One region of the Pseudomonas sp. Z2-11 genome, then DNA from elsewhere that is predicted to be linked to it. Evidence: predicted binding sites of a transcription regulator. Region 1 holds the regulator's gene; the other holds the start of a gene.

The links. Region 1 encodes sigma-54, which starts transcription at its own class of promoters, with help from an activator protein. Its sites were predicted from a motif close to ANTGGCATNNANNTTGCTNT; they were not measured.
Region 2: a site for sigma-54 is predicted at 5,572-5,591, ahead of flgB (flagellar basal body rod protein FlgB). Genes of this name have one in related genera too.

What each region holds. Positions count from the first base shown of each region.
Region 1 covers NZ_CP096395.1:942,759-951,897, forward strand. Annotated here, with positions in the region: gene M1E16_RS04015 (FagA protein) at 1-337, shown strand, start outside; gene M1E16_RS04020 (class II fumarate hydratase) at 330-1,706, shown strand; gene M1E16_RS04025 (hypothetical protein) at 1,734-2,174, shown strand; gene M1E16_RS04030 (superoxide dismutase) at 2,176-2,787, shown strand; gene M1E16_RS04035 (ZIP family metal transporter) at 2,815-3,705, shown strand; gene M1E16_RS04040 (HPr family phosphocarrier protein) at 3,860-4,135, opposite strand; gene rapZ (RNase adapter RapZ) at 4,151-5,008, opposite strand; gene ptsN (PTS IIA-like nitrogen regulatory protein PtsN) at 5,011-5,475, opposite strand; gene hpf (ribosome hibernation-promoting factor, HPF/YfiA family) at 5,488-5,796, opposite strand; gene M1E16_RS04060 (RNA polymerase factor sigma-54) at 5,873-7,366, opposite strand; gene lptB (LPS export ABC transporter ATP-binding protein) at 7,529-8,254, opposite strand; gene lptA (lipopolysaccharide transport periplasmic protein LptA) at 8,254-8,802, opposite strand; gene lptC (LPS export ABC transporter periplasmic protein LptC) at 8,789-9,139, opposite strand, start outside.
Region 2 covers NZ_CP096395.1:4,681,494-4,690,632, reverse strand. Annotated here, with positions in the region: gene M1E16_RS20715 (MFS transporter) at 1-728, shown strand, start outside; gene M1E16_RS20710 (flagellar brake protein) at 793-1,539, opposite strand; gene M1E16_RS20705 (flagella synthesis protein FlgN) at 1,632-2,099, opposite strand; gene flgM (flagellar biosynthesis anti-sigma factor FlgM) at 2,148-2,462, opposite strand; gene flgA (flagellar basal body P-ring formation chaperone FlgA) at 2,625-3,389, opposite strand; gene M1E16_RS20690 (chemotaxis protein CheV) at 3,468-4,394, shown strand; gene cheR (protein-glutamate O-methyltransferase CheR) at 4,449-5,276, shown strand; gene flgB (flagellar basal body rod protein FlgB) at 5,633-6,040, shown strand; gene flgC (flagellar basal body rod protein FlgC) at 6,044-6,487, shown strand; gene flgD (flagellar hook assembly protein FlgD) at 6,503-7,222, shown strand; gene flgE (flagellar hook protein FlgE) at 7,255-8,574, shown strand; gene M1E16_RS20660 (ribonucleoside-diphosphate reductase subunit alpha) at 8,839-9,139, opposite strand, start outside.

The DNA.
Region 1 (9,139 bases):
GATCCGCTGCGCGATGAGCCCGGACGAGCCGCGGCTGATCGAACACTACCTGGCCGAGGGGCGCTACCTGGCCTGCTGTACCGCCACGTCGCCGTGGATGATTGGCGAAACCGCCTTCCGGCTGTTGCTCGACACCGCTTCGGATGTCGCGCTGCCCTGGCACTGGCGCACCCTCTGCCTGGATCAAGCTTGGCGTCCTTTGCGTGAACTTGAGCGGCAAGCGCTTTGCCGCTGCCGCCTCAAGCGTTGGCAAAGCCATGCCTGGGCGCTGGCTACCTGCGCGCTGGAGCCATCGATTTCCCTTATTGAACTGGAGCAAGGATTTCCCGATGAGTAATACCCGTATCGAACGCGACAGCATGGGTGAACTTCAGGTCCCCGTGGACGCACTCTATGGCGCGCAGACCCAGCGCGCGGTGGATAATTTTCCGGTCAGCGGCCAGCGCATGCCGGCGCAGTTCATTCGTGCCCTGATCCTGGCCAAGGCCGCAGCCGCACGAGCCAATGTCGAGTTGGAGCAAATCAGCGTCGCCCAGGGCAAGGCCATCGTCGATGCGGCCCAGGGCCTGCTCGAAGGCGACTTCATGGCGCATTTTCCGGTAGATATCTTCCAGACCGGCTCCGGCACCAGTTCCAACATGAACGCCAACGAAGTGATTGCCACGCTTGCCAGCCGCTTGCTGGGAGAGGTGGTCAACCCGAACGACCACGTCAATTATGGCCAGAGCAGCAACGACATCATCCCCACCAGCATTCATGTCAGCGCCGCGCTGGCCCTGCACGAGCAATTGCTGCCGGCGCTGTTGCACCTGGTCCAGGTGATCGAACGCAAGGCCGAAGAGGTCCATCCCTTCATAAAGACTGGCCGCACCCACCTGATGGATGCCATGCCGGTGCGCTTGAGCCAGGTGCTCGACGGTTGGGCGCAACAGCTCAAGGCCAACATCGGCCACTTGCAGGATCTGTTGCCGAGCCTGCAGTCCCTGGCCCAGGGCGGTACGGCGGTTGGCACCGGCGTCAATGCCCATCCACGCTTCGCCGAATTGTTCAGCCAGCAGCTGACGCAACTGACCCAGGTGCAATTCACCCCGGGCAAGAACCTGTTCGCGTTGATCGGCTCCCAGGACACTGCCGTGGCGGTTTCCGGGCAGCTCAAGACCACCGCCGTGTCGCTGATGAAAATCGCCAACGACCTGCGCTGGATGAACTCAGGGCCGCTGGCCGGCCTGGGCGAGATCGAGCTCGAGGGCCTGCAGCCGGGCTCCTCGATCATGCCCGGCAAGGTCAACCCGGTCATTCCCGAAGCCACCGCCATGGTCGCAGCCCAGGTCATCGGCAACGACGCGGTGATTACCATCGCCGGCCAGTCGGGCAATTTCGAACTCAACGTGATGCTGCCGATCATCGCCCAGAACCTGCTGAGCAGCATCGCCCTGATGTCCACCGCCAGCCGATTGCTGGCGGATAAGGCCATCGCCACGTTCAAGGTCAACGAAGCCAGGCTCAAGGAAGCGCTGTCGCGCAATCCTATCCTGGTCACGGCACTGAATCCGATCATTGGTTACCAGAAGGCCGCTGAAATTGCCAAGAAGGCTTATCAGCAAGGTCGCCCGGTGATCGATGTCGCCTTGGAACACACCGACCTGTCGCGCGCCGAACTGGAGATCCTGCTGGACCCGGAAAAGCTCACCGCGGGCGGTGTGTAACCCCGACACTTGTGTGGAGGACTCATCATGGAGCATTGGAAACGTACGATCGAACGGGCCAATCACCATTTCCTGCAGGGCGAGTGGGTGGATGCCCGCGAAGCCTACCTGCAAGCCCTGGCCCTGGCGCAGGTGTTGTTCGAGCGTTGGGCGGATGCCGACGAAGCCGTGGCCGCCTGTGTCGTGTCGCATCATAACCTGGCGGATCTGCACTTGCGCCTGAACCAGCCGGAGGAGAGCGCCGAATACCTCTGCGCGGTTCACCAACGGTTATTGCAGACCATGCAGGACGAACGCCTGGCGCCGGCCCTGCGTGCCGCCGCGATGCGCCAGAGCCACAGGACCTATGTCGAACTGCTGAATTTCATCAGCGAGCATGGCGAGTACCCACGCACTCAGCGCCTGCTGCACAACGCTGCCGTTTCGTCCCGGCACAGCCACGTCCCTTACCATTACGGAGTCCACTGAGATGGCTTTCACCTTGCCTGCATTGCCTTACGCCTACGACGCCCTGGAACCGCACATCGATGCGCAGACCATGGAGATTCACTACACCAAGCATCACCAGACTTATATCAACAACCTCAACGCGGCGGTGGATGGCACTGAATATGCCGATTGGCCCATAGAAAAACTGGTGGCCAGCGTGGAGCAATTACCGCAGGCGCTACGAGCCGCGGTGATCAACCAGGGCGGTGGTCATGCGAACCACTCGCTGTTCTGGGAAGTGATGACGCCCCACGGTGGCGGGCAGCCGGACGGTGCGCTGGCAGCGGCGATGGACGCGCAGTTGGGCGGTCTCGATCAGTTCAAGGAAGCCTTCACGAAAGCGGCACTGACCCGCTTCGGCAGCGGCTGGGCCTGGTTGAGTGTGACCCCGCAAAAGACTCTGGTGGTGGAAAGCAGCGGCAACCAGGACAGTCCGCTGATGGGCGGCAACACGCCGATCCTGGGCCTGGACGTCTGGGAGCATGCCTATTACCTGCTGTATCAAAACCGCCGTCCGGAATACATCAACGCGTTCTACAACGTGATCAATTGGCCAGAAGTCGCCCGGCGCTACCAGGCTGCGCTTGCTTGAGTTCTTATAAACAACCCAAGGCTGACTATGGACACTGAAACTCTGGCGATAGGCGGCGGGCGAATGTTCCGCTATGCCTTGGGCTCGCTGTTGCTGTTGGCCGGCATGACATTGTTGGCGGCCCAAGGGCTGGCGTGGCTGGACCTTGAGCCAAAAATATTGCGTGCGCTCCAGGGCGGTGGGCTTTGCGCCTTGGGTACGGCGTTGGGCGCGGTGCCGGTGCTGGTGATACGGCGCATGCCTCAGGCCATGAGCGACTCGCTGCTGGGCTTCGGGGCCGGGGTGATGCTCGCCGCCACCGCGTTTTCGCTCATCGTGCCGGGCATTGCCGCAGCCGAGCAGTTGGGCTTCACGCCTTGGGCGGCCAGCGGGCTCATCTGTTTCGGCATCCTGTCGGGGGCGTTCGGACTGTACCTGGTGGACCGCAAGGTCTCTGCCAGCCCTGAACGACTGGTTGCGACGCCAGGACGACCGGTTATTGCGCCGCGGATCTGGTTGTTCGTGTTCGCCATCATCGCCCACAACATCCCGGAAGGCATGGCGGTGGGCGTTTCGGCGGGCGGCGGCATGGCGGATGCCGATAGCCTGGCGATGGGCATCGCTTTGCAGGATGTGCCGGAAGGGCTGGTGATTGCGCTGGTGCTGGCCGCGGCGGGGATGTCGCGGGTCAAGGCGTTCCTGATTGGCGCAGCGTCAGGGCTGGTCGAGCCGGTGTTCGCATTGCTTTGTGCCTGGCTGGTGACGTTGGCCGAGGTGCTGTTGCCGTTGGGGTTGGCGCTGGCCGCCGGAGCGATGCTGTTGGTGGTGACCCATGAGGTGATTCCAGAATCGCGCCGCAATGGGCACGAAAAACTGGCGAGCCTGGGGCTTTTGATTGGGTTCTGCTTGATGATGGTGATGGATACGGCGTTGGGGTGATGCAAAATCTGCAAGTGAATGAGGTTTTGTGGCGAGGGAGCTTGCTCCCGCTCGGCTGCGAAGCAGTCGTAACATCTGTGTTGAGAAAGAGGGGCTGCTTCGCAGCCCAGCGGGAGCAAGCTCCCTCGCCACGGGTCAATCAGCGGCGGCTGAATTACTCGCCTTCGTCGAAATAGTTGTTGATCAGCTCCACCAGCGCATCCATGGCTTCCTGCGCCTGTTCACCTTCGGTACTCAAGTGGATCTTGGTGCCTTTACCCGCAGCCAGCATCATCATCGCCATGATGCTCTTACCGTCGACTGTTGCCTCCGGCGTGCGCCCGACCCTGATCGTGGTATCCGGAAACTTACCCGCGACACCGACAAATTTCGCCGACGCGCGGGCATGCAACCCCAGCTTGTTGATGATTTCAATTTCCCGAGCAGGCATCGCGGTGTGAATCCTTTAGCTGAGGTCGCGGTGGCGGACCTGGACATTCTTCAAGGTTTGTTGCAGGAGCTGACCCAGGCGTTCCGTGAGGTACACGGAGCGGTGATGACCGCCAGTGCAGCCGACGGCAATCGTGACATAGGCGCGGTTGTTGGCGGCAAAACGCGGCAGCCATTTGAGCAGGTAGCTGGAGATGTCCTGGTACATTTCCTCGACGTCCGGCTGGGCGGCCAGGTAGTCGATCACCGGCTGGTCGAGCCCGGACTGCTCGCGCAGTTCAGGTTTCCAGTAAGGGTTGGGCAGGCAGCGGACATCAAACACCAGGTCGGCATCCACCGGCATGCCACGCTTGAAGCCGAACGACTCCACCAGGAACGCCGTACCGGGTTCCGGCTGGTTCAGCAGGCGCAACTTGATGGTGTCGCGCAACTGGTACAGGTTCAGGTTGGTGGTGTTGACCTTCAGGTCCGCCAGGTCGGCAATCGGCCCCAGCAGTTGGCTCTCGTCATGGATCGCTTCCGCGAGGGAGCGGCTGGCGTTGCTCAAGGGGTGGCGTCGGCGGGTTTCCGAAAAGCGCTTGAGCAGGGTTTCTTCGTCAGCGTCCAGGTACAGCACGTCGCATTGGATATGCCGGTTGCGCACTTCCTCGAGCAATTCTGGAAACCGCGACAAATGGCTCGGCAGGTTGCGAGCGTCGATGGACACGGCTACCAGCGGTTGCGCCAGCTCGGTATGGATCAGGGCGCGCTCGGCCAGTTCCGGAAGCAGGCCGGCCGGCAGATTGTCGATGCAATAGTAGCCGCTGTCCTCAAGGACGTTGAGGGCCGTGCTTTTACCGGAGCCGGAGCGGCCACTGACGATAATCATGCGCATGTTTAATGGCCGTTCTGCTCGTCCAGGACTACCTGATACAAGGCTTCGTTGCTCGGGGCGCTGCGCAGTTTTTCGCGTACTTCCTTGCGGTCGAGCATGCTGGCGATCTGACGCAGCAGCTCAAGGTGCGCATCGGTCGCCGCTTCCGGGACCAGCAATACGAACAGCAGGTCGACCGGGGCGCCGTCGATGGCGTCGAAATCGATGGGGGCTTCAAGGTGTAGCAGCGCACTGATCGGCGCGGAACAACCCTTGAGGCGACAATGGGGAATGGCGATGCCGTTGCCAAAACCGGTGGAACCGAGTTTTTCACGGGCAACCAGCGCCTCGAAAACGTCCTGCATTTCCAGATCCGGCACTTCGCGGTGGATCAGGTTGGCGATTTGTTCGAGGGCTTTCTTTTTACTGCCACCCGGCGCGTTCACCTGGGAACGGCCGGGGGTCAGGATGGATTCTAGTCGGATCATGGATTGGGGGGGTTAACGACCGGTTGCGCCCTGGAGGAGGCTCTGGGTCTTTTCCTTATGCTTTTTGAGTTGGCGATCCAGCTTGTCGGTCAGCAGGTCAATCGCGGCATACATGTCTGAATGCTCTGCGTTGGCAACCACTTCTCCGCCGGGGATATGCAGCGTGGCTTCGATTTTCTGCAGCAGCTTCTCGACGTTCATCGTGACTTGCACGTTGGTGATCTTGTCGAAATGCCTTTCCAATCGGTCGAGCTTTTCGCCGATGTAGGTGCGCAGGGGTTCGGTCACTTCCAGTTGGTGTCCACTGATGTTGACTTGCATACAGCTTCTCCTTCGTTGCCAGTGCATAAAGCGGCAGGCAGAAATACCTGCCACTGGAACGCTGTGGCGTGGCCTATTACATCAACCGCTTGCGTTCGCTCGAAGGTGCGATTCCCAGGGATTCGCGGTATTTGGCGACGGTACGGCGGGCCACCTGAATGCCTTGTGCCTCCAGTAAACCAGCGATCTTGCTGTCACTCAACGGCTTTTTCTGATTTTCCGCGGCGACCAGTTTTTTAATGATCGCGCGGATGGCCGTGGACGAGCATTCACCGCCTTCGGAGGTACTGACGTGGCTGGAGAAAAAGTATTTCAATTCATAGATGCCCCTTGGGGTATGCATGAATTTCTGGGTGGTCACCCTTGAAATCGTCGACTCGTGCATGCCCACCGCCTCGGCGATATCGTGCAGGACCAACGGTTTCATCGCTTCGTCGCCATACTCCAGGAAGCCGCGCTGATGCTCGACGATCTGGGTGGCGACTTTCATCAGGGTTTCGTTGCGGCTTTGCAGGCTCTTGATGAACCAGCGCGCCTCCTGTAACTGGTTGCGCATGAAGGTATTGTCGGCGCTGGTGTCGGCGCGCTTCACGAAACCTGCGTATTGGGCATTGACCCGCAGCTTGGGTACCGATTCCTGGTTCAGCTCCACCAGCCAGCGATCATTGTGTTTGCGCACGATCACATCGGGGACGACATACTCGGGCTCGGTGGACTCGATTTGCGAGCCGGGGCGCGGATTCAGGCTTTGCACCAGTTCGATGACCTGGCGCAGCTCATCTTCCTTGAGCTTCATCCGGCGCATCAGCTGGCTGTAGTCGCGGCCGCCCAACAGGTCGATGTAATCGGTTACCAGGCGCTTGGCTTCGGCCAGCCATGGCGTCTTGGCGGGCAGCTGGCGCAATTGCAGCAGCAGACACTCACCGAGGTTGCGAGCGCCGATGCCGGCGGGTTCGAATTGCTGGATGCGGTGCAGCACGGCTTCGATCTCGTCCAGCTCGATATCGAGCTCCGGATCGAAGGCTTCGAGGATCTCTTCGAGGGTCTCGTCCAGGTAGCCCTGGTTGTTGATGCAATCGATCAACGTCACCGCGATCAGCCGATCGGTGTCCGACATCGGCGCCAGGTTCAATTGCCACAGCAGATGGCTCTGCAGGCTTTCACCCGCGGACGTGCGAGTGGTGAAGTCCCACTCGTCGTCATCGCCGCCTGGCAGGCTGCTGGCGCTGGTCTGGTAGACGTCTTCCCATGCCGTGTCTACGGGCAGGTCACTGGGAATGCGTTCGCTCCATTCGCCATCGTCGAGGTTATCTACCGTCGGGGCGGCTTCCTGATAGGACGGTTCCGGGACCTCCGGGGTGGTTTTCTGCTCGACGTTGTCGGCCAATGGGTCGGTGTTGTCGAAGTCGTCGCCTTCTTCCTGGCGTTCGAGCATCGGATTGGACTCCAGGGCCTCCTGGATTTCCTGTTGCAGGTCCAGGGTCGACAATTGGAGTAGGCGGATAGCCTGTTGCAGCTGCGGTGTCATCGTCAGCTGCTGGCCCATTCTCAAGACTAGCGATGGTTTCATGGCTGGGGCTTAACACCTTATTCGCCGGCGCACATGCGCCATCCACTACAGGGCGCCGGAGCGCCAAACTTAAGCAAATTATATGCCTGAAACTGAAGTGTTTGCCTAGGGGGCGATCTCAATTAATTGAGGGCGCCCCGGCATCCGCCAGGCCACCTTTGCTTAAAGGCGGAACTCATGACCCAGATACACTTCCTTGACCAGTTCGTTGGCCAGGATGGTGGCGGAGTCGCCCTCGGCGATCAGCTGGCCATCGTTGACGATGTAGGCGGTTTCGCAGATATCCAGCGTCTCGCGCACGTTGTGGTCGGTGATCAGCACGCCGATCCCTTTGGCCTTGAGGTGATGGATGATCTGCTTGATGTCGCCCACGGAAATCGGGTCCACGCCGGCAAACGGCTCGTCGAGCAGAATGAATTTCGGCGCGGTTGCCAAGGCGCGGGCGATCTCCACGCGGCGACGTTCGCCACCGGACAGGCTCATGCCCAGGTTGTCGCGAATGTGGCTGATATGGAACTCCTGCAGCAGGCTTTCCAACTCCTGGCGACGGCCAGCCTTGTCGAGCTCCTGGCGGGTTTCCAGGATCGCCATGATGTTGTCGGCCACCGACAGCTTGCGAAAGATCGACGCCTCTTGTGGCAGGTAGCCAATGCCAGCCTTTGCCCGGCCATGCATCGGCCGGTGGCTGACGTCCAGATCATCGATCAGTACTCGACCCTGGTCGGCCTGCACCAAGCCGACAATCATGTAGAAGCAGGTGGTCTTGCCCGCGCCGTTGGGGCCGAGCAAGCCTACGATCTGGCCGCTTTCGATGGACAGGCTGACGTCACGCACTACTTGGCGGTTCTTGTAGCTCTTGGCCAGATGCTGAGCTTTCAGAGTTGCCATTACTGGGCCTTCTGCTCGTCGGTTTTCTTCTTCGGCTGGATCACCATGTCGATGCGCGGGCGCGATTCGGTGACCTTGCTGCCAGTGGCGCGACCGGCGCTGGCGAGTTTCTTGTTGGTGTCATAGACGATTTTCTCGCCCTGGGTCACGTTATTGTCCTTGTCGACAACCTTGGCGCGGTCGATCAGCACGACACGGTCCTGGGACGCATGATACTGGATGGTGACGCCATAGCCCTGGACCGGCTTGGTGTCGCCCGCGGTCTGCATCTGCTCGAAGTAGGCCAGGTTGCCCACCGAGGTCACCACGTCGATGTCGCCGGACTGGGTGCGCGTGATGGTCACGGTGTTGCCGGTGACCTTCATCGAGCCCTGGGTGATGATCACGTCGCCTTTGTAGGTGGCGACGCCGTTCTTGTCGTCCAGTTGCGCGTCGTCGGCCTGGATGCGGATAGGCTGGTCGCGGTCGGTGGGGAGGGCCCAGGCGCTCGCGCTTCCCAGTGCTGCGCCCAGACTGAGCAAAATAGGGAGGGTTTTAGCGAGCTTCATACTGTCCTCTTACGTTCGATAGCAGGTGTATCCTGCTTTCCTTCAAATAGGCCTTCATTCCCGTGCCGGTCGACACGCCGCCGGCGCCGTCGATTCTAACGGGTTGCTCGGTCTGCGCATATTGGCGCTGCGGGAAGACTGTCATACGGGTACTGGTAATGATGGTCGTACGGTTCTTCTCATCGGTCCGGGCCACGCGTACCGAGTCGATCAGTTCCACCTCGGTGCCGCCGGGATTGACCTCGGCACGCTCGCTTTGTACGTGCCACGGAAATTCCGTGCCGCGGAACATGTTCAGGTCCGGCTTGGTAACCAGCGTGATGTCGCTGGCCTTCAC
Region 2 (9,139 bases), 2.5 Mb from region 1:
TCGGTTCCTTCTACGGCCTGGCGCCGCTGTACGCTTCCCAGCAGGGGCTTACTACCGAGCAGGTCGGTCTGTTCATGGGTAGCTGCATCTTTGCCGGCCTGCTGGTGCAGTGGCCGCTGGGTTGGCTGTCGGATCGTTATGATCGTGCGCTGCTGATCCGCTGCTTCGCGCTGATCCTGGTGGTGTGCGCGTTGCCGCTGGCGATCCTGTCGAAGGTGCCGGTGGAGGTCCTGTTCATCGCGGGATTCTGCTGTTCGCTGGTGCAGTTTTGCCTGTATCCGTTGGCGGTGGCGTTTTCCAACGACCACGTCGAAGGCGATCGCCGAGTGTCGCTCACGGCCATGTTGCTGGTGACTTACGGCGTGGGCGCCAGTATCGGTCCGTTGGCGGCCGGGGTGCTGATGAAGCTGTTCGGTAGCCAGATGTTGTACGGATTTTTCGCCTTGTTCGCGTTGGTGCTGGTGTGGCGGATCCGGCCGAAAGCGGTCACCAACCTGCATCAGGTCGATGATGCGCCGCTGCACCACGTGGCCATGCCGGACAACATGACCAGCTCACCCTTGGTGGCGTGCCTCGACCCTCGGGTAGACGAGCAGGTCGTCCAGGATCAGATGCAGACCTCGCCCAACCCCGACGTGGAGCCTGAGCCTGAGCCGGAATTGGAGCCGGTCACCGAAGGCGCGGAAGACGAACCGCCACCTTCGGATTTCACCCGGGCCAGGCCTTGAAGCGGCGATAAAAAAACGGGCAATCCTTGCAAGGGATTGCCCGTTTTTTATCGCCCGCGAAAAATCAGAAATCGTCTTTGTCGAACCGACGGGCTTCACGCTGCAATTGATACACGAAGCGTTCGACCTGGCGCTGCACCAGGCCGCTGATGTTGTGAAAGCGCACACCGGCGAAGGTGGTATTGATCCGCTCTTCAAAATGCAGGTAGCGCAGTTCGACCGGCGCGGTCATGTTGCCGAAGGGCAGGGCGGCGACAAAGCGTTCGTAGACCTGGCCCAGTTGCAGGCGTGCGGTGATGTCGCCATCGAAGCGCAGCTTGCAGCCGGTTGCGGAGATATCCAGCAGTTTGCCGTTCACTGGCGACTTGAGCTTGTCGCCACCCAGTTCCACGCTCACCAGTTGCGCCAGTTTCAGCGCGGCCCGGAAGGCGTTGCGGCGCTGGTGATAAACCACTTCTTCAGGCAGGGCGCCGCGGTAGCAGCGGCCGTCCTTCGATTCCTGGATGGTCAGCGGACCGTTGCCTTCCCACGCGATGCGCACGCCGTCATGGAAACCCTCGACCCGATACGGCTCGCCTGCCAGCAGGAAACGCTCGCCGTCCCGCGGGATCATTTCGTCCAGGGCAATGGTGTTGGTCTCGCGATCGACATCCACCAGGTAGCTCTGGAAACGCTGGGTGCGCTCATGAAAGGTGATGATCAGGGGATCGTGGCTCTCTTGCAGCATCCGCAGGTTGCCGGAGATTTCCAGGGGGGTGGCGAGGACAATGGGCGGTTGCGGAGCATCATCCGCGTTTGAGGCATTGAACACGGTGGGTCAATCTCCAGGCAAAATACGACTACAAAGAGCCAGCATTTTGCCAGCATGTATCGCGCGTTGATAGTGCGCAGGCATCGTTCGCCTCACGCCTGGCTGAGCGGACGGTGCTTGACCATTTTAGCGGTCGAACCGCGAGCGTCGTACAGCGTAGGGATTTCGCCGCCATTGAGGATGCGCAACTGGTTGGCCGTAGCGGCCTGCTGCATCTGGATGGATTGGCCGTTGCGAGTATTGGCGGCCTGACACTGGCTGAGCAGGTCATTGAGCACCGCACTTTGCGCCAACAGCTGATCGCCAATCGACGACTGGCTGGCCAGTTGCGCGAGGCCGTTGTTGTCGGCGGGCAGGTGGAGACTGGCGAGAATCTCGCTGCGCTTGCGGCCATGCTGATCGAGCAAAATGATCAATGCCTGTTTCTGTGCCAGAAGATTTTCCAGCAGAGGCATATCCCGCCCGTGCAATGCCAGGGCTTCGGTCTGCAACAGCTCCAGCAGTTGTTGCGCCGGGGCAAAGTCGTCGATGATCAATTGCAATAAATTAGTATCGTGCATGGCTGGCCTTGGGTCTTAAGCGTCCAAAAGCCTGGCGCTGGCATCAGCCTAGCGCTGGGCTTCGAAGTTGAGCAGTTTGCTGGCTACACGGTTGCTGTCGACTTTATAGCTGCCATCGGCGATTGCTGCTTTCAACTGGGCCACGCGGGCATTGTCGACGACAGGTTGATCGCGCAGCTTGTCAGTGACCTTCTGCAACTGCTGAGCCTCATTGCTGAGGTGTACCGACTCCCCGTTGTTGACAGTGGCGGCCTTGTCAGCCGGCTTGGACTTGTCGGTTTCGACGGTTTCCTTGCTGGCGCCAGTGCGCGTTGTGCCTGTCAGCGGCGAGGAGCTGTTTAAACGATTGAAATCGATGACCATGGTAAAAAACCTCTGGGTATTTGGACGCTTGCCATGTTTTCGGCCATTCCCAAAATAACTTTAGGCTCATTTATCAAATGAACGTGCGCACGTCTGCGCTTGCCTTTGCGTAAGGCACAGTCTAGGGAACACCGAGGTCAAGCGCCAGCCTGTCTACCCCCGTTACATGGCCACTTCCACGTGGCCGGGCGCTATCACCTGCGCCTTGATCACCCGTTTCGAATTGAGGTTTTTCACCCGGATCTGCTCGCGTACGCCGCCATTGGCCAGGGCCTCGCCGGGCATCCGCACGGCCAGGGTGCCGCTGCGGGCGGTAATGACGACCTGGTCGCCCTTGCGGATCACTTCGGCCTGTTCCAGGTGCACGAGGGTGACGACCTGATCGGCGACCATTGGTCGGACAAGTTTCTGCCCGATGGCCTGATCGACGGACGTCAGGAAGCCTTGGCTGATCTGACTGATGTCGCGTTCACGCAGCACCACGTCCTGCGGCTCGACAATCCCGGCGCGCTTGAGCGGACGGGTGGTCGTGACGATCTCGCGGAACAGCCGCACTTGAGCGGGCACAAAAACCGTCCAGGGCGCGGCGCTGTCGCAACGTACCTTCACCGTGACCCGGCCCAGGGGCTTTGCCGGGCTTTCCAGCGAGGCAGTCAATTCCTTGTCGCACATCGGCATGCGCAGGCGCGGGTCGAGCTGGTTGACTTCAATCTCGTAGCGACCTTCGGTTTGACTGGTTGCCAGATAGTCTTCTACGGTGAATTCAAGAAAGCCCTGCGTGACGCCGATAAGGAGATCAGGCAAGGTAACCGGCACATCAGCGACGGCGCGTCCGCCGACCGCAAACAGGCAGACAGCCAACAGTGCACCGAGCCAGTGGCGGCAGTGAGTGGTCAGGCGTCGAGAAAATGTCGTTTGTGCGTTCATGCCGGTTCAATAGCAAGCCCCGTGCCGTTTAGTGATGAATGCGCGTCGGACACATTAGCGTTAGGTAGGAGTCAGGGCATGGCGGGAGTGATGGATTCGGTAAACCAGCGCACACAGCTGGTCGGTCAGAATCGCCTGGAGCTGTTGTTGTTCCGTCTCGATGGCCAACAACTGTATGGGATCAATGTATTCAAGGTTCGCGAAGTGCTGCAATGCCCTAAGCTGACCCTGATGCCGAAGTCCAGTCCCGTCGTGTGCGGTGTGGCGAATATCCGGGGAGCGACCATCCCGATTCTCGACCTGGCGATGGCGACCGGTTCCGGTCGGCTGCTGGATCAGAGCAATCCGTTTGTGATCATCACCGAGTACAACACCAAGACCCAAGGGTTCCTGGTGCGGTCGGTGGAGCGCATCGTCAACATGAACTGGGAAGAGATCCATCCACCACCCAAGGGCACCGGCCGCGATCACTACCTGACGGCAGTGACCCGGGTCGACAACCAGTTGGTGGAAATCATCGACGTGGAGAAGATCCTCGCCGAAGTGGCGCCGACCCCGGAGACGATTTCCGTCGGCGTGGTGGATGCCGAGACCCAGCACAAGGCGATTTCGCTGCGAGTCCTGACCGTCGACGATTCTTCGGTGGCACGCAAGCAGGTCACGCGTTGTCTACAAACGGTCGGCGTCGAAGTGGTCGCCCTCAACGACGGACGGCAAGCGCTGGATTACCTGCGTCAGATGGTCGATGAGGGCAAGAAGCCGGAAGAAGAGTTCCTGATGATGATTTCCGACATCGAGATGCCGGAAATGGATGGGTACACCCTGACATCGGAAATTCGCAGCGACCCGCGCATGCAGAAGCTGCACATCATCTTGCATACTTCGTTGTCCGGGGTTTTCAACCAGGCGATGGTCAAGAAAGTCGGCGCCGATGATTTTCTGGCCAAGTTCCGGCCCGATGACCTGGCGTCGCGGGTGGTCGAGCGAATCAAGGCAGCAGAATAAAGGTCGGGCGCGTTGTGCGCCCGGCAAGTCAACACAGTGAAAAGAGGCGGTATCTTGTCTACGGGTAATTTGGATTTCGAACAGTTCCGGGTCTTCCTGGAAAAAGCCTGTGGCATCTTGCTTGGTGAAAACAAGCAGTACCTGGTGTCGAGCCGTCTCAACAAATTGATGGAACAACAGGGTCTCAAGTCGCTGGGCGAACTGGTGCAGCGCATCCAGACCCAGCCCCGCAGCGGTTTGCGCGAGATGGTGGTGGATGCGATGACCACCAACGAAACCCTGTGGTTTCGCGATACCTATCCCTTCGAGGTATTGAAGAACCGGGTGTTGCCGGCGGCCATCAAGGCCAGTCCGGGGCAACGCCTGCGCATCTGGTCGGCGGCCTGCTCGTCGGGACAGGAACCGTATTCGCTGTCGATGTCCATCGATGAGTTCGAACGCTCCAACCTCGGCCAGCTGAAGATGGGCGTGCAAATTGTCGCCACCGACCTGTCCGGGACCATGCTCAACAACTGCAAGACCGGTGAGTACGACAGCCTGGCGATCGGCCGTGGCCTGTCGCCTGATCGCCTGCAACGCTATTTCGATCCGAAAGGGCCGGGCAAGTGGGTGGTCAAGGCGCCGATCAAGAGCCGCGTGGAGTTCCGCTCGTTCAACCTGCTGGACAGCTATGCCAGCTTGGGCAAGTTCGACATCGTGTTCTGCCGCAACGTGCTGATCTACTTCTCCGCCGAGGTGAAGAAAGACATCCTGCTGCGTATCCACAGCACCCTGAAGCCGGGCGGCTACCTGTTCCTTGGCGCGTCCGAGGCGTTGAACGGCTTGCCGGATCATTACCAGATGGTCCAGTGCAGTCCGGGGATCATCTATCAGGCGAAGTGATTGGCCTGGGTTGTAAAAAACGGGAGCCCTACGGGGCTCCCGTTTTTTTTTTGCCCTCCAGTTCCTCCAATCCAACACATCCCTGTGGGAGCGAGCTTGCTCGCGATAGCGGCGGCACATCCAAAATCCATGTATCTGACAGATCGCTATCGCGAGCAAGCTCGCTCCCACATTTGTCCCCCATTGTCTGGATGAAAGCGGCAGAAAAGCGGCAGCCAGCGGAAACCGATTGCCGCTTTTCTGGCATTGCCGCTTTGCCGATCCCCGCAAAGCCCCGGTTTACGGGCTTTTGGAAAGTGGCACGGTGATTGCTAAAGCCATCGTACGAACATTCTGGTCACCCAAAGGTTTCCGCCATGAGCATCAGCTTCGATAAAGCGCTCGGTATCCACGAACAGGCCCTGAGCTTCCGCGCCCAGCGTGCCGAAGTCCTGGCCAACAATATTGCCAACGCTGACACCCCGAACTACAAGGCCCGTGACCTGGACTTTTCCAAGGTGCTCGCCGAGCAGAACGAAAAAACCAAGAACGGCCACTTCGCCTTGAACATGACCAACAACCGTCATATCGAAGCCGAGGGCGTTGGCAGTGGCGACGGATCGTTGATGTATCGCACGCCGATGCAGCCGTCGATCGACCAGAACACCGTGGATGCTCAACTGGAACAGTCCAACTACGCGGAAAACTCCGTGAACTTCCAGGCCAGCTTCACCCTGCTCAACAGTAAATTCAAAGGGCTGGTATCAGCCCTGCGTGGAGAGTAATTCATGTCGATCGCGAGCGTATTCAACATCGCCGGCAGTGCCATGAGTGCCCAGACCACTCGCCTGAACACCGTCGCCAGTAACATCGCCAACGCCGAGACCGTCTCGTCGAGCATCGACCAGACCTACCGCGCCCGCCACCCGGTATTCGCCACCATGTTCCAGGGCGGCCAGTCCGGCGGCAGCGACTCGCTGTTCCAGAACCAGGACGCGGCCGGGCAGGGTGTACAGGTACTCGGCGTGGTTGAAGACCAGAGCAACCTCGACGCCCGTTACGAGCCGAATCATCCGGCCGCCGACGCCAAGGGTTACGTCTACTACCCGAACGTCAACGTCGTTGAAGAAATGGCCGACATGATTTCCGCCAGTCGTTCGTTCCAGACCAACGCCGAAATGATGAACACCGCCAAAGCCATGATGCAGAAGGTCCTGACCCTCGGTCAGTGATAAGGGGCGAGTCACATGAGCGTCACCAATACCACCGGTTTGAGCCTCAACGAAGTACTGGCCAACTCCTCGGTCAAGACCAACACCACGACCGATGGCCTGGGCGCGGCGTCGGCTGCGGCGACGGGCAAGAAAGAGCTGGGCAAGGATGCGTTCCTGCAGTTGCTCGTCACTCAGCTGAATAACCAGAACCCGCTGGAGCCACAGGACAACGGCGAGTTCGTTGCCCAGCTGGCGCAATTCAGCAGCCTGGAAGGCATCACCACCCTCAACGACACCGTCAGGGGTATTGCCAGCAACTACAACTCGTCCCAGGCCCTGCAGGCTTCTTCGCTGGTGGGCCGTTCGGTCATTGCCCCCGGCGACAAGGCGGTGGTCGACACCTCCAAGAGCCTCAACGGCACGGTGGTGGTACCGACATCGGTGTCTTCCCTCTCGATCAAGATCAACGACAAGGACGGCAAGACGGTGCGCACCATCGAGCTGGGCAGCCAGAACGCCGGCAAGGCCGATTTCATCTGGGACGGCAAGGGCGAAGACGGCACCCCGCTCGAGTCGGGCACCTATACCTTCGCCGCCTCGACCACCATCGATGGCAAGGCGACTTCGCTGGTCACCAACCTGCCGGCCACGGTCAGCAGCGTCACGATCAGCCAGACCGGCGGCGAGCTGATGCTCAACCTCGCCGGCCTGGGCAGCATCCCGCTGTCACGCGTACAAACTATTGGTATGTAAGAGCCGACTAACCCGGCAAAAAGGAGTGCAATATGTCTTTCAATATCGGCCTTAGCGGTCTCTATGCAGCCAACAAACAGCTGGACGTGACGGGTAACAACATCGCCAACGTGGCGACCACCGGTTTCAAGTCGTCCCGCGCGGAATTCGCCGACGTCTACTCGGCCACCAAGCTGGGCTCGGGCTCCAAGACCGTCGGCAACGGCGTGCGCCTGGCCAACGTTTCCCAGCAGTTCGGCCAGGGTGACGTGAACAACACCGGCAACGTGTTGGACATGGGTATCCAGGGCCAGGGCTTTTTTGTCCTGAGCAACAACGGTTCGCTGAGCTACACCCGTGCCGGTACCTTCAAGACCGACAAGGAAGGCTTCATCACCAACAGCGAAGGCACCGCGCGCCTGCAGGGTTATGGCGTGGATGCCAACGGCAAGATCCAGAACGGCATCCTGACCGACCTGCGCATCGACACGTCCAACCTGCCGCCCAAGCCTACCGACCTGATTTCGTCGACCATCAACCTGAACTCGACGGCAGACGCGATTCCGAAGACGGCGACCTATAAGTTCGATCCGGCCAATACCGCCACCTTCACCAAGCAGTTCACCACCCCGGTCTACGATGCCCAGGGTAACCAGCATTCCATGGACCAGTACATGGTCAAGACGGGCGCCAACACCTGGGACGTCTACACCCTGATCGATGGTCGTAACCTGGACGGTAATTCGCCGACCGACGCAACCACCCTTGCGGTCCCTTCGACCATGACTTTTGGCGAGAGCGGCGAGTTGCTTAAGGTTAGTACGCCGATGCCGTCGGGCGCGCCGCGCGAGAGTAGCGATCTGCTGCTCACAGGCTGGATTCCAGGCACCGTGAAAGATGGTGTGTGGAGCGCCAACGGTGCCGATGGCGCTGATACCATCACACTTTCCCTGGGCAAGACCACCCAGTTCAACGCTGACACCGCACGGTCGATTCCTACTCAGAACGGCTACGCCACTGGCCAGATCACCAACCTGACCATCGACGGCAGCGGTGTGTTGCTGGCGAACTTCAGCAACAACCAGACCAAGCCGATCGGCCAGCTCTCCCTGGCCAGCTTCACCAACGAGCAAGGTCTGCAGCCGGTAGGCGGCACCAGCTGGAAAGAAACCTTCGCGTCGGGCATCCCGGGCTACGATGCTCCGGAAACCGGCACCTTGGGTTCGATCGTCTCCAACTCCCTGGAAGAGTCCAACGTCAACCTGACCAACGAACTGGTCGAGCTGATCAAGGCCCAGAGCAACTACCAGGCGAACGCCAAGACCATCTCCACCCAGAGCACCATCATGCAGACCATTATTCAGATGACTTGATATCGATGGTTGCTTGAGGCTGCACAAGGAGCCCCTCGTAAGAGGGGCTTTTTCATGGGCGATGGTTTTGTATTGTTTGTGCCGGCCTCTTCGCGAGCAGGCTCGCTCCCACAGAGAGGACACATTCCAATGTGGGAGCGAGCCTGCTCGCGAAAGCGGTGGGTCAGTCAACACTTTATTCCAGACAAAAGAAAACCCCCGATAAACCAGCGGTCTATCGGGGGCTTTCCTCAGCAGGCGCCTTTCAGCGCCCACTCGCTCAGCTTATTGGCAAGCTTCGCAATCCGGCTCGTCGATGGCGCAGGCTTTTGGCACTGGCGCAGGGCCGGCTGGAGCAGCCAGGACCGAATCGTCACCGTGGTTGCCGCCAGCGGAAACCGCGTTCAGCTTGCCGGTGTTGATGGTCGACTTCTCGGTGCTGGTGGCGGCCAGGGCACGGAGGTAGTAGGTGGTTTTCAGGCCACGGTACCAGGCCATGCGGTAGGTCACGTCGAGCTTCTTGCCCGAAGCGCCGGCGATGTACAGGTTCAGCGACTGAGCCTGGTCGATCCACTTCTGGCGACGG